Regions from separate parts of the Rhizobium sp. CBN3 genome, predicted to be linked through region 4. Evidence: riboswitches for the same ligand, from Rfam matches in the RefSeq annotation. Region 4 holds a riboswitch; each other region holds the start of a gene.
What was found. Region 4 has a riboswitch for cobalamin ahead of QWJ46_RS09740 (CbtB domain-containing protein). Riboswitches for the same ligand answer to the same signal wherever they lie in the genome.
Positions count from the first base shown of each region.

Region 1: it holds a riboswitch for cobalamin, as region 4 does, so the genes downstream of both, nrdH (glutaredoxin-like protein NrdH) here and QWJ46_RS09740 (CbtB domain-containing protein) in region 4, are expected to answer to the same signal.
Region 2: it holds a riboswitch for cobalamin, as region 4 does, so the genes downstream of both, bluB (5,6-dimethylbenzimidazole synthase) here and QWJ46_RS09740 (CbtB domain-containing protein) in region 4, are expected to answer to the same signal.
Region 3: it holds a riboswitch for cobalamin, as region 4 does, so the genes downstream of both, cobU (bifunctional adenosylcobinamide kinase/adenosylcobinamide-phosphate guanylyltransferase) here and QWJ46_RS09740 (CbtB domain-containing protein) in region 4, are expected to answer to the same signal.

Region 1 covers NZ_JAULSE010000042.1:11,039-13,960, forward strand. Annotated here, with positions in the region: gene QWJ46_RS29725 (heavy metal translocating P-type ATPase) at 1-697, shown strand, start outside; cobalamin riboswitch at 1,108-1,333, shown strand; gene nrdH (glutaredoxin-like protein NrdH) at 1,595-1,816, shown strand; gene nrdI (class Ib ribonucleoside-diphosphate reductase assembly flavoprotein NrdI) at 1,830-2,231, shown strand; gene nrdE (class 1b ribonucleoside-diphosphate reductase subunit alpha) at 2,210-2,922, shown strand, end outside.
Region 2 covers NZ_JAULSE010000007.1:151,148-154,069, reverse strand. Annotated here, with positions in the region: gene QWJ46_RS13325 (DUF2865 domain-containing protein) at 1-801, shown strand, start outside; gene bluB (5,6-dimethylbenzimidazole synthase) at 805-1,494, opposite strand; cobalamin riboswitch at 1,536-1,723, opposite strand; gene QWJ46_RS13315 (3-deoxy-7-phosphoheptulonate synthase) at 2,043-2,922, shown strand, end outside.
Region 3 covers NZ_JAULSE010000007.1:20,215-23,136, forward strand. Annotated here, with positions in the region: gene QWJ46_RS12645 (chloride channel protein) at 1-836, opposite strand, end outside; cobalamin riboswitch at 1,063-1,456, shown strand; gene cobU (bifunctional adenosylcobinamide kinase/adenosylcobinamide-phosphate guanylyltransferase) at 1,755-2,264, shown strand; gene cobW (cobalamin biosynthesis protein CobW) at 2,271-2,922, shown strand, end outside.
Region 4 covers NZ_JAULSE010000005.1:41,430-44,351, forward strand. Annotated here, with positions in the region: gene QWJ46_RS09730 (hypothetical protein) at 1-442, opposite strand, end outside; gene QWJ46_RS09735 (CbtA family protein) at 496-1,230, opposite strand; gene QWJ46_RS09740 (CbtB domain-containing protein) at 1,344-1,553, opposite strand; cobalamin riboswitch at 1,579-1,728, opposite strand; gene QWJ46_RS09745 (histidine phosphatase family protein) at 1,785-2,333, shown strand; gene QWJ46_RS09750 (bifunctional diguanylate cyclase/phosphodiesterase) at 2,810-2,922, shown strand, end outside.

The sequences.
Region 1 (2,922 bases), on a different contig from region 4:
CAAGATCGGCGGCGAGACAGTGGATCTCTTGTCGCCGCCCGCCGCCCGCGAGCGTGGGGCGCTCAACGCGGAACAGGAGGCGCGTATTGCAGGGCTCAATGATGAGGGCAAGAGCGTATCGGTGCTGCTCGTCAATGGCGCTGCGGCCGGCCTGATCGCCATGCGCGACGAGCCGCGCGAGGATGCCAGGGCGGGGCTCTCGGCGCTCAAATCGGCCGGTGTCAAGGCGATGATGCTGACGGGCGACAACAAGCGGACGGCGGCCGCCGTCGCCGGCATGCTCGGCATCGACTGGCGTGGGGAGATGATGCCCGAGGACAAGCAACGGGTCGTCGGCGAATTGAAGCGCGAGGGCTTCGTCGTCGCCAAGGTCGGCGACGGCATCAACGACGCGCCGGCGCTCGCTGCCGCCGATATCGGCATCGCCATGGGCGGCGGCACCGACGTGGCGCTGGAGACAGCCGATGCCGCCGTGCTGCACGGACGCGTCGGCGACGTGGCGCGGATGATCGCGCTTTCCAAGCGCACGATGCGCAATATCTCGCAGAATATCACCATCGCGCTCGGGCTGAAGGCTTTCTTTCTGGTGACGACGATCGCCGGCATCACCGGACTCTGGCCAGCGATCCTCGCCGATACCGGCGCCACCGTGCTGGTGACGATCAATGCGCTCAGGCTGCTTCGTGTATGGAGATGAATGTTTGCCGATGGCGGTTTGAAGACTAGCGATTCGGGGCAGGTCATCAGTAAGGTCGGCTCTCAGTTTGCTGACCAAGTCTCCTCCGTCATGCTCGGCCTTGTGCAGCCTTGTGCCGAGCATCTAGCCACCACAATTATTAGGCAGGAAAACATTTTATTTTCAAATCCTTAATTGGATGTGCGCAGATCCTCGGCACAAGGCAGCACAAGGCCGAGGATGGCGTCGCGGGTTGCAGTGCTTTGTCAGCAGCCTAGGCTCCAGCTTGTGGCCTGTTCTCGTCGCGGCTTTCTCCACAGCCTGTTTACGTTAAGCTTTGGTTATCCCTGTTTTTCACAGGAATGCAGCGATTTCAAACCTGCCGTAACGCCATGCACAAACCATCCGTTGACGTGAATTTGGATTCGCGTACTATATCTAGTGTTCAAGGTTCCTTCGATTCGTGAGGATCGCGGGCTAAGACGGGAATACGGTGCGTCTCGCCATGAGGGCGGGCAAGGTCGGAGCTGCCCCCGCAACTGTGAGCGGCGAGCAACTGTCCGATTTCAGGTCGCTGAGGCATGATGCCTTGGGAAGGCTGGGGTAGAGTGCTTCGACCCGCGCGCCAGGAGACCTGCCTTGAACGAAACGTCCATGGGCGGGGTGTCCGGAAGGTCGCGTGATCGAAGGCGGAACGATCCGTGCCTGTTGCGCTGCCCCGAACGTCCGCATGAGCACTTCGGGGTTTGAAGTCATGTCGAGAACATCAAGGCCGTCGCCCGCGCACATCCTGCGAGGGATGATATCAGGCGTTTAAAGCGCCAACCTTGCCACATCACTATCAAGCATTGTCCCGGACGCCGTACGGCGCCCGATCCAGTCCTGCGTCCTGAATCCACTGACATCACGAGGAACATGATGAGCGTTACCGTTTACAGCAAGCCGGCCTGCGTCCAATGCACCGCCACCTACCGCGCCCTCGACCGCCTGGGCGTGGACTATGAAGTGGTCGATATTTCCCAGGATGCCGAAGCGCTCGATCGTGTGCGCGGCATGGGCTACATGCAGGTTCCGGTTGTCGTTGCCGGCAGCCAGCATTGGGCAGGTTTCCGACCCGACATGATCAGCGCGCTCTCCTGAGCTGAGAAAAACGATGGGGCTGATCGTTTATTATTCCAGCCGATCCGGGAACACCCATCGTTTCGTCGAGAAGCTGGGACTGCGCGCGGCGCGCATTCCACTCAGCGCTGAGGCCATCCACATTCGCGAACCCTATGTGCTGATCTCGCCCACCTATTGCGGGGACGGCGGTAAAGGGGCCGTGCCCAAGCAGGTGATCCGCTTCCTCAATGATGCGGAAAACCGCTCCAACATTCGCGGCGTGATTGCCGCGGGCAACAGCAATTTCGGCGAGACCTACGGGCTAGCCGGCGATGTCATCTCGAAGAAGTGCCAGGTGCCGTATCTCTACCGGTTCGAGCTTCTGGGAACGACCGCGGATGTCGCCAATGTCAAAGACGGGATGGGACGATTTTGGACACGGGAACAAATCTGACGCGGGATGCGGGCGCAAAACCGTTGAAGGCGGCTGAAACGCTCGATTATCACGCGCTGAACGCGATGCTGAACCTCTATGACGATGAGGGCAAGATCCAACTCGACAAGGATCGCATGGCGGCCAAGCAATATTTCCTGCAGCATGTGAACCAGAACACCGTGTTCTTTCACAATCTTCGGGAAAAGCTCGATTACCTCGTCACTGAGGGCTATTACGAGCAGGAGGTGCTCGACCAATATTCCTTCAATTTCGTCCGCGACCTTTTCGATCAGGCCTATGCCAGGAAATTCCGTTTTCCCACCTTCCTCGGCGCTTTCAAATATTACACCAGCTACACGCTGAAGACCTTCGACGGAAAGCGCTATCTCGAGCGCTACGAGGACCGCATCTGCATGGTGGCGCTGACTTTGGCGCGGGGCGACGAGGCCCTTGCCCGCGACATGGTCGACGAGATCATTTCCGGCCGCTTCCAGCCGGCGACGCCGACCTTCTTGAATGCCGGCAAGAAGCAGCGCGGCGAACTGGTTTCCTGCTTCCTGCTGCGCGTCGAAGACAATATGGAATCGATCGGCCGGTCGATCAATTCGGCGCTGCAGCTCTCGAAGCGCGGCGGCGGCGTGGCCTTGTCTCTGACGAACATCCGTGAAGCCGGCGCACCGATCAAGCAGATCGAGAACCAGTCCTCCGG
Region 2 (2,922 bases), on a different contig from region 4:
ATCGACAATATTCGTTATCTCCAGGAGCGCCGCGACGAGCTGCGCAACCAGGGCGACGGCACCGACGACGCGCGCCGAGAATTGACGGCGGCACTCGAACGCAACGGCTGCAACAGCGACAATTTCTATGCCCCGACCGAGCGTAGCGCAAACGACACCGCCCCAAGTGTCGAGGAACAGGCGATGAGCACCGATACCTTCATCCCGCTCGGCGGCGGTGAAGGGACCGATCTGCGTTACGGCCTGCCGAGGGCTGAAATGTTTTCACCGATCAGCACCATCTGCGTGCGCAGCTGCGACGGCGGCTTCTTCCCGATCAGCTCGAACACCACTTCGGTGGATTTCGGCCGCGATGCCCAGACCTGCGCCAAGATGTGCCCCGGCATTGAAACCGAGCTCTTCTATCGCGACGTGACCAGCACCGACTCCTCTAACATGATCTCGGTCGCAACGGGCGCACCCTATAGCGCCATGAAGAACGCCTTTGTCTACAAGAACCGCGCGCCTGGCGAGAAAAATTCCTGTGCCTGCAATCTCACCGCCTATTACGAGGAGATGCGCGGCAAGCAGGCCCTGAGCGAACCGCAGCAGCAGAGCTCGATCACGGCGGTCCGCACCAATCCGCCGGCGAAAGATACTGCGGCAGCGTCAGCCCCGCTGCAGCCATCCGTTCCCGAACGTCCCTACGACCCCACGCAGAACAAGGTCCGTCAGGTCGGCCCGCAATTCCTCGCCGGCGACCAGGGCTCGATCGACCTTGCCAATCCGGCGACTCCCGGCCCGCAACCACAACAGCAGTAATTGCTATGGGTCGTTGCGTCCCCATCCATCGTGGAAAACCAGTTCCTCGAGCGGCAGCCGCTGCCGCCAGCCTTTGACCGAGAGTTCCGGTTCGTCATAAAGCCGGTCGACAAAGCCGGCGCAGAGCCAGGCGACCACCTCGATATGCTCGGGTATGCCGAGAATCGATTTCAGGTCGCCTTCACGAAAGATGCTGACCCAGCCAATGCCGACGCCTTCGGCGCGGGCCGCAAGCCAGAGATTCTGGATGGCGCAAACGGTCGAATAGGAATCCATCCGCGGATTGTGCGTCCGTCCCAGCACCACGCTGCCGCCGCGGGTGGGATCGCAGGTCACGCATATGCCGAGCGGCGCCTCCACGATGCCTTCGAGCTTGAGGCATCGATAGGCCTGCCGCCGCTCGCCTTCGAACATCGACGCCGCCTCTTCGTTGGCCTCGGCAAAGGCGTCGCGCACGCGCGCACGGACGGCTGCACTTTTCACCAGAATGAAATTCCATGGCTGCATGAAGCCGACCGACGGCGCATGATGGGCCGCTGTCAGGAGCCGCGCCACGACATCGTCGGGCAAGGGATCGGCCAGGAACTGGCTGCGTACGTCACGCCGCGTCATGATCGCGTGATAGACAGCCTCACGTTCGGCCAACGAAAAACCGAATGCCGCCGAAAGGGCATCCGCATCAAAGGGTCGCATCGTCAAATCCCCAACAACGCAACCGCCCGCCGTCCGCGCGGGTTGGGTCTATCTCGCCAGGCCGGTCTTCTGACTTGGCTTCATCCATCTGCCGCAGCCTTCCCGGCAAAAGCCAGTGGCATGATGAAGCGGCAGACGTCGGCCTTACAGCGTTGGGCACGTTCCGGCCTTGCACCGGATTCCCGATTCTCCCGCCTCGACGGCGAGCACCTGACGGCGCATCTATCTCAGGAAACCGGCGCGGCGGCAAGTGCAGGCGGAGCGAACCTGTAACCTCCGTCGCAGAGGGGTGTTTCACGGGCGGATTGGCAGCCGCCCCGAATGGCGATTTCAGCTCGCAAATTTTGCGTGACAATGGGCGACCGCGACGCTACATACGCGGGATGTCGACGACTTCAATCTACGCCTCGCGATTTTATTCGTACCGCTGCTCCCAGCGGATGCGGGCCCGTGCGTAACTGAATTCGACGCGACGACCACCCGAACAGCCGCTAGTCTACCTGGCGGCTTTTTTGTTCCGCACGGTATGACCAAACAGGAGCCATACAGTGCCCGATACCATCGATGATCTGCGTATTCTCGAGATCACCCCGCTGACCAAACCCGCCGATATCATAGCGGAAATTCCCCGAACTGCTTCAGTCAGCGAGACGGTGACCAGCAACCGCAATGCCATCCATCAGATTCTCGAGGGTGAAGACGATCGCCTGATCGTCGTCATCGGCCCCTGCTCCATCCACGATCCGGTTGCCGCACGCGAATATGCCGCGCGGTTGGCCGAGCAGCGACAGCGCTTCTCCAGCGACCTGGAAATCGTCATGCGCGTCTATTTCGAAAAGCCCCGCACCACAGTCGGCTGGAAGGGCTTGATGAACGACCCGCATCTCGACGGCAGCTACCGTATCGAGGAAGGGCTGAGAATTGCCAGACGCCTGCTGCTCGACGTCAATGCGATCGGGCTTCCCGCCGGCGTCGAATTCCTTGAGACGATCACGCCGCAATACATTGCCGACCTCGTCAGCTGGGGTGCGATTGGCGCGCGCACGACCGAGAGCCAGATCCATCGCCAGCTCGCCTCCGGCCTCTCCTGCCCGATCGGCTTCAAGAACGGCACCGACGGCGGCGCTCGCGTCGCGCTCGACGCGATCCTGGCAGCTTCACAACCGCATCACTTCCCGGCCGTCACCAAGGACGGACAGGCGGCAATCGCCTCGACGAAGGGCAATGAGGACTGCCACATCATCCTGCGCGGCGGCAAGCGGCCGAATTACCAGGCGGCCGATGTCGAAGCCGTCACAGCGGAATGCCTGAAACTCGGGGTCGCCCCGCGCATCATCATCGACGCCAGCCATGCCAACAGCAGCAAGGATCCGATGAACCAGCCGGGGGTGGCCAAGGACGTCGCCGGACAGATCGCCACGGGCAATC
Region 3 (2,922 bases), on a different contig from region 4:
CTTTTGCGCGCCAGCTCCTCGATGAAGGCCACGCCCTGCATGAGGAGAATGCCAACGCCGGCGCAGAAGACGCCGAGCAGCAGCGCCGGCACATAATCGGCAGGCACGACCGTGCCGAAGCTGCCGATATCGATGGTGAAATCGCCCTCGGCAAGCAATCTCGCGATGAGGGTCGAAACGAGGGCTGAGACGACGACCGGGGTCAACGACACGATGGTGTAGGTGCCGATGATCAGCTCGAAGGCGTAGAAGGCGCCGGTCAGCGGCGCGTTGAAGGCGGCGGCGATGGCGCCGGCCGCGCCGCAACCGACGAGGATACGCAAGTCCGAGCGGCGCAGCTGCAGCTTCAGGCCGAATTTGGAAGCGATGCCGGCAGCGAGCTGGGTATAGCCGGCTTCCAGGCCGACGGAGGCGCCGAAGCCGTTGGAGATCAGATTCTGTACGGCAACGATGATGCTGTCGGTCAGGGAGAGGCGGCCGCCATGCAGCGCATTTGCCTCGATCGGGTCGACCATTGGTTTCTTGCGCCGTTTGGCGAGCACCAGGAGCAGCAGGCCGAGCAGGGCACCGCCGATGACGGGAGCGCTGAGCAGCAGCATCTTGTCCTGGATTGCCGACGCGCTCAGCCTTTCGCTGTCGGCGATGCCGAAAACAAGCTGGTGCAGCTGGTTGGAGACATAGCTCATGCCGGTCACGGCAAGACCCGAGGCGATGCCGACGATGGCGCCTGCCAGCGACAGGCCGACTTCGCTGCGGCGTGTCAGGGCGCGCAGCCGCCCCGGATCGAAGAAAACACGCAGCGTGCGCAGGCGGCGGCGATCCAATTTCATAAGCATGGCTAGACAACTAGGCGAGGAGAGGCCGGGTCAAGGGCGGAGGTGCAGTCGCCTTGCAACGCAATTGCGGCGAAAAGCCGACGACCACATCAAATATTCATGACGTAAGTCGCTGATAAAAGACGATATTTCCGGTAGGGTCAGTGGTGTTGGCCGGTCTTTCGCGCAGTCTGGAGTTGGGGTGGTTGCAAAGGTCGGTTGACTTCACCCCACGGCTTGCCTAACCATCCCAGGAATAACGGATGGTTCCGGATCGGCCTTTCGCCTTCCGGATGAAAAGGGAATGTGACGGGGCGGACCCACATCGGGCGCCTTCATCACAGCCGACCCCGCGACTGTAGAGCGGTCAGGGTCTTCCATCCGGCATCGAACCTCTTCCGGCCTAGCCGCAATCGTGCGGGCGGACGGAATGGCGACATGCCGGAAAAGCCACTGGAAATGCATGGTGATCAACCGGGGTCGGACGCCTCTATCTCTACGAATCGTCCACCTTTTCACCGAGGCAGCCGGGAAGGTGAGGCAGATCCGCTGGCACGATCAGGGGCGACCGGGCTTCCGGTTCGCCCCGATCGTCGCCGATAACGCGAGCCAGGAGACCTGCCTTCCGTGCCGGGCGAAAAGCCCAACCCTGGGCAAGAGACCCGCTGCCAGCACGGAGGTTGTTTTGGCTGAACGATTGATTTCGGCGCTGCCTCTGGTGGTGCGATGGGGGTCCCCCTTTTCCCCAGCGGGGAGAAGGTGGCCCGAAGGGTCGGATGAGGGGGCCGCGCGGCACCTCCGTCCTTTTGCCCTTCGCTTGCGCTCGGTCCATTCGCGGCTTCGCCGCTCACCCCCTCAACCGCCTGCCGGCAGCTTCTCCCCGCTGGGGAGAAGAGAGATTTGGCGCCGCCTTGCCCTCTCTCGGAGGGTCGCTTCGGCATGACCACCACCCTCATCCTCGGCGGCGCCCGCTCCGGCAAATCCCGTTTTGCCGAAAATCTCGTTATGGCAAGCGGCCTCGAGCGCCACTACCTCGCCACCGGCCGTGCCTGGGACGAGGAGATGCAGACGCGTATTGCCCAGCACAAGGCCGATCGCGGCCCTTCCTGGACGACGCATGAGGAGCCGCTCGATCTTCTCGGCGTGCTTGCCGCGATCGACGGCGAGGGGCGCATTGTGCTTGTCGATTGCCTGACGCTCTGGGTGACCAACCTGTTGATGGAGGAGCGCGACATGGCGGTGGAATTTGCCGCGCTCGCCGATTTCCTGCCTGGCGCCAAGGCGCGGCTGGTCTTCGTTTCCAACGAGGTTGGCCTCGGCATTGTGCCTGACAATCGCATGGCGCGCGATTTTCGCGATCATGCCGGACGGCTGCACCAAATAATCGCGGCGAAGGCCGACGAAGTCTATTTCATCGCGGCCGGTCTGCCGCTGAAAATGAAGGGTTGAAGTTCCATGAACCAGCAGAAAATCCCCGCAACCGTCATCACCGGCTTCCTCGGCGCCGGCAAGACGACGATGATCCGCAGCCTGCTCACCAATGCCGCCGGCAAAAAGATTGCGCTCATCATCAACGAGTTCGGCGATCTCGGCGTCGACGGCGAAGTGCTGAAGGGCTGCGGCGCGGAGAATTGCAGCGAGGACGACATTATCGAGCTCACCAATGGCTGTATCTGCTGCACCGTCGCCGACGATTTCATTCCAACGATGACGAAGCTCCTGGAGCGCGAACAGCGGCCTGACCATATCGTCATCGAAACCTCCGGCCTCGCCCTGCCACAGCCGCTGGTCGCCGCCTTCAACTGGCCTGATATCCGCACCCAGGTGACCGTCGACGGCGTCATTACGGTTGTCGACAGTGCGGCCGTTGCCGCCGGCCGTTTCGCCGACGACCATGATGCGGTCGAGGCGGCGCGCGTCGAGGACGACTCGCTCGATCATGAGAGCCCGATCGAGGAGCTGTTCGAAGACCAGCTCACATGCGCCGATCTCATAGTCCTCAACAAGACCGATCTGATCGATGGGGATGGCCTGGGCCGTGTGAAGAACGAAGTCGCCTCCCGCATCGCCCGCAAGCCGGTCATGATCGAGGCCAGGAATGGCGAGG
Region 4 (2,922 bases):
GCCTGACGATATTGGCGGTGTTGAATGCCTCGCCGCTGAACTGGCAGGTGATGAAGGCAAGTCCGCGGCCCGCCATCTCGGCGTCGATGGCCGAGATGATTTCGCCCGCCGCGGTTGCCTCCCGCGGCATCTCACGCATCGCCATCAGCACGGCTTTCGTCGCCGCGAGATAGGCATGGGCGCATTCGTTGAAAGGGCTCTCCTCGTCCGTCACGCTGCCCGGCATCCGTCCCCAGAGGCAATAGGAATACTGGATTTCCGAGTAGTTCAGGACACGCCGGAACGGTTCGTTCGTATCGGCCGCCCGTGACGCCAGCATGCTGATGCTGCTCCGATACTCCGAAATGACCGCCATCTCGCCGTGGGAAATTGCCGGAATATCGAGCCCGGCATGGGAGCCGCCAGAGCTGCCCCCATGGGCGAGGGCACTTCCGATAAACATTGGTAATAGGCTCGCGATGAGACCGAGAAAAGCAAACCTGCCGATTTGCCGCATCACCGGAACGCCGGCCGCGGTCCACTCCTGGCGGCAAGACCCCTTTCTGCCAGCACTCCGAAACAAAGACCGAGCGTTGCCCATAGGATCGCGTGCATTCCGAGCGAGGTCGTGCGGAACCGCCAGAGCACCATCGCCGAGAAATTCTCCGGCACCTCGTTGATCGGCGGCAGCAGATAGAGCACGAAGCCGATGAAGACGAGATAGGCGATGCCGGCGATGATCGCGCCGTTCCAGAGACCGAAGCGCTCGCCAAGCCGGCGCGACAGTGCGATCGCGGCAACCAGCGAGGCGAGCGAAACGACGATCATCAGGAAGAACAGTTCGGTCCTGACGCCGATCGTATCGGGATTGCCGACAGCTGGCGGGTTGGCCGGATATTTGATGCCGGGAACGAGCACGACCGCCACGAAGGCGGCAATGGCGATGACGGCCGAAGTGCCGCGCGCCGATAGGCTGCTGAAGCGGCCGTGTACGAAGGCGAAGGCGAGCGAAAAAAGCCCGCCGACGGCGATGCTGTAGGCCATGACGCCGGTGAAGAGGCCGAGACCGGCCTGCGTGGCGCGGCTGACAATTTCAGGCTCGGCAGCTTCGCCCGCCGCCTGGGCTTTCGCCTCCTCGAAGGCGATTGCCGCATCGACCAGCGGCTCGCCGAAGATATGGGCGAAAGCGAAAACGAGGATGCCAGCAATCAGGCCCGCGAGCATGCCGCGAAGCAGAAGCTTTCCAACCATCTCAATATTCCACTAAGCATGTCGCACAAAAGTGTGCAGCAGTTTTGCGATAACGACATGCGTAAACAAAGACCTAAAGCGTGAGAAGCGAATCTGAAAGATCGCGATGCGCTTTAGTGGCAGGGAAAGCCCAGGAGATGGCGGCCGTCATGCACGAATTCGTGCACATACATGCCGTTGAACAGCGCCATCGCGCCTTCCTCGGTGCCGACGAAATAAAGAACGATGAGCATCAGCAGGCCGCCGAAAACCGCCCAGGGCAGGATTTCCCCTACAGGGATTGGCGCCGGTGCCGCAACGGGCGCGAAAGTGGTGTCAGACATGTATCCCTCCGGAATGACGCGTTCAGTCGAAAGAGTGTTGTGCGGCAGGGTCTGACTTCCAGCGTAAAGAACTTCGAAACGCTGGTCACAGTGGCGCGACCGCGCCGGATTTCCACCGGCTTCCAAACCCGCAACAGCACGGTTATATCTGGACGCCGAAGAGACTGTCAACGAAACTTCGAGACGCCGGCGAAGGGTCGTCCCCACCGTATTGCGAAGATCGGAACAACCGTGAATACCCGCCTCACCTGGATCTGTCACGGCGCCACGGCGGCGAGCCGCAAGGCCCTGTTCCCGCTGGATGAGCCGCTGGAAGACAAGGCCTCTGAAGAAGCCGCCGGGATGACTGCCCTGCCTCGCGCCGACCGGATCGTCACGAGCCCGGCTTTGCGTGCTCGCCAGACCGCTACAGCCCTCCGTCTCGACGCTCAAATAGAACAGCGGCTTGCCGACTGCGACAATGGCCGCTGGGCCGGCAGGCCGATTGCGGCAATCGGCACCGAAGAGCCGGAGAACCTCATGGCTTGGATGAGCGATCCGGAAGCCGCCCCACATGGCGGCGACAGTTTTCTCGGTCTGCGGACGCGCGTCGCCGGCTGGATGGATGAGCAATCCACGCTCGGCGGCCATGTGATAGCCGTCACCCACGCATCGATTATAAGAACAGCGATTGCGCATGTGCTTCAGGCTCCCCTCCCCTCCTTCTGGCTCGTCGATGTCGAGCCGCTGGTGGTCGTTCGGATGACCAGCAATGGACATCGCTGGTCGCTGCGCCTCTAGAGAATTAGACATCCCTCATACTATCCAGCCTTACGCAAGCAAATCGCGTCATCTCTATTGAACCGGGTCTGACCGGGACTACTTCCTTGTCCCAAGGAGACGGAAGCTATGGCATATGATTGGAGTGGGGAGCGTACGCGGCGCCTGCGCTTGATGAGGGTCGTGACGTTCACCTTAGTTATGGTCGGTCTGGTCGTCAGCGTTCCGCTGCTGATCGTCACCGCGTGAAGAGCGAGACAGGGCGAGCGATGCGACAGCACGCTCGCCCTCGTTCTTTCGTGGGGCTCCCCTCGTCTTGAATCCGGACATCCTCTAGTCTTCGAAGCAGCACCAGCGAAACGCCGTAGCGCGCGGCTTACGTCCCGACAGCACCGCAACGGACGGGCTGCCACCTCCAACAATTCGCCTTATGGTTTCAACGAACATTTCAGATTTTCGTGATAGTCCGGCAGAGGGTGGAGATGGAGAATGCGATAATGCCTGCGTTTTTCCGAAGCAGGGCCGGAAGGCAATGCGTGTCGGTTGTGGTTTTCGGAGTAACCCTCTGGATCCTCGGCACGGTGCTGCACTTCGACGACCGCCTCGTCTC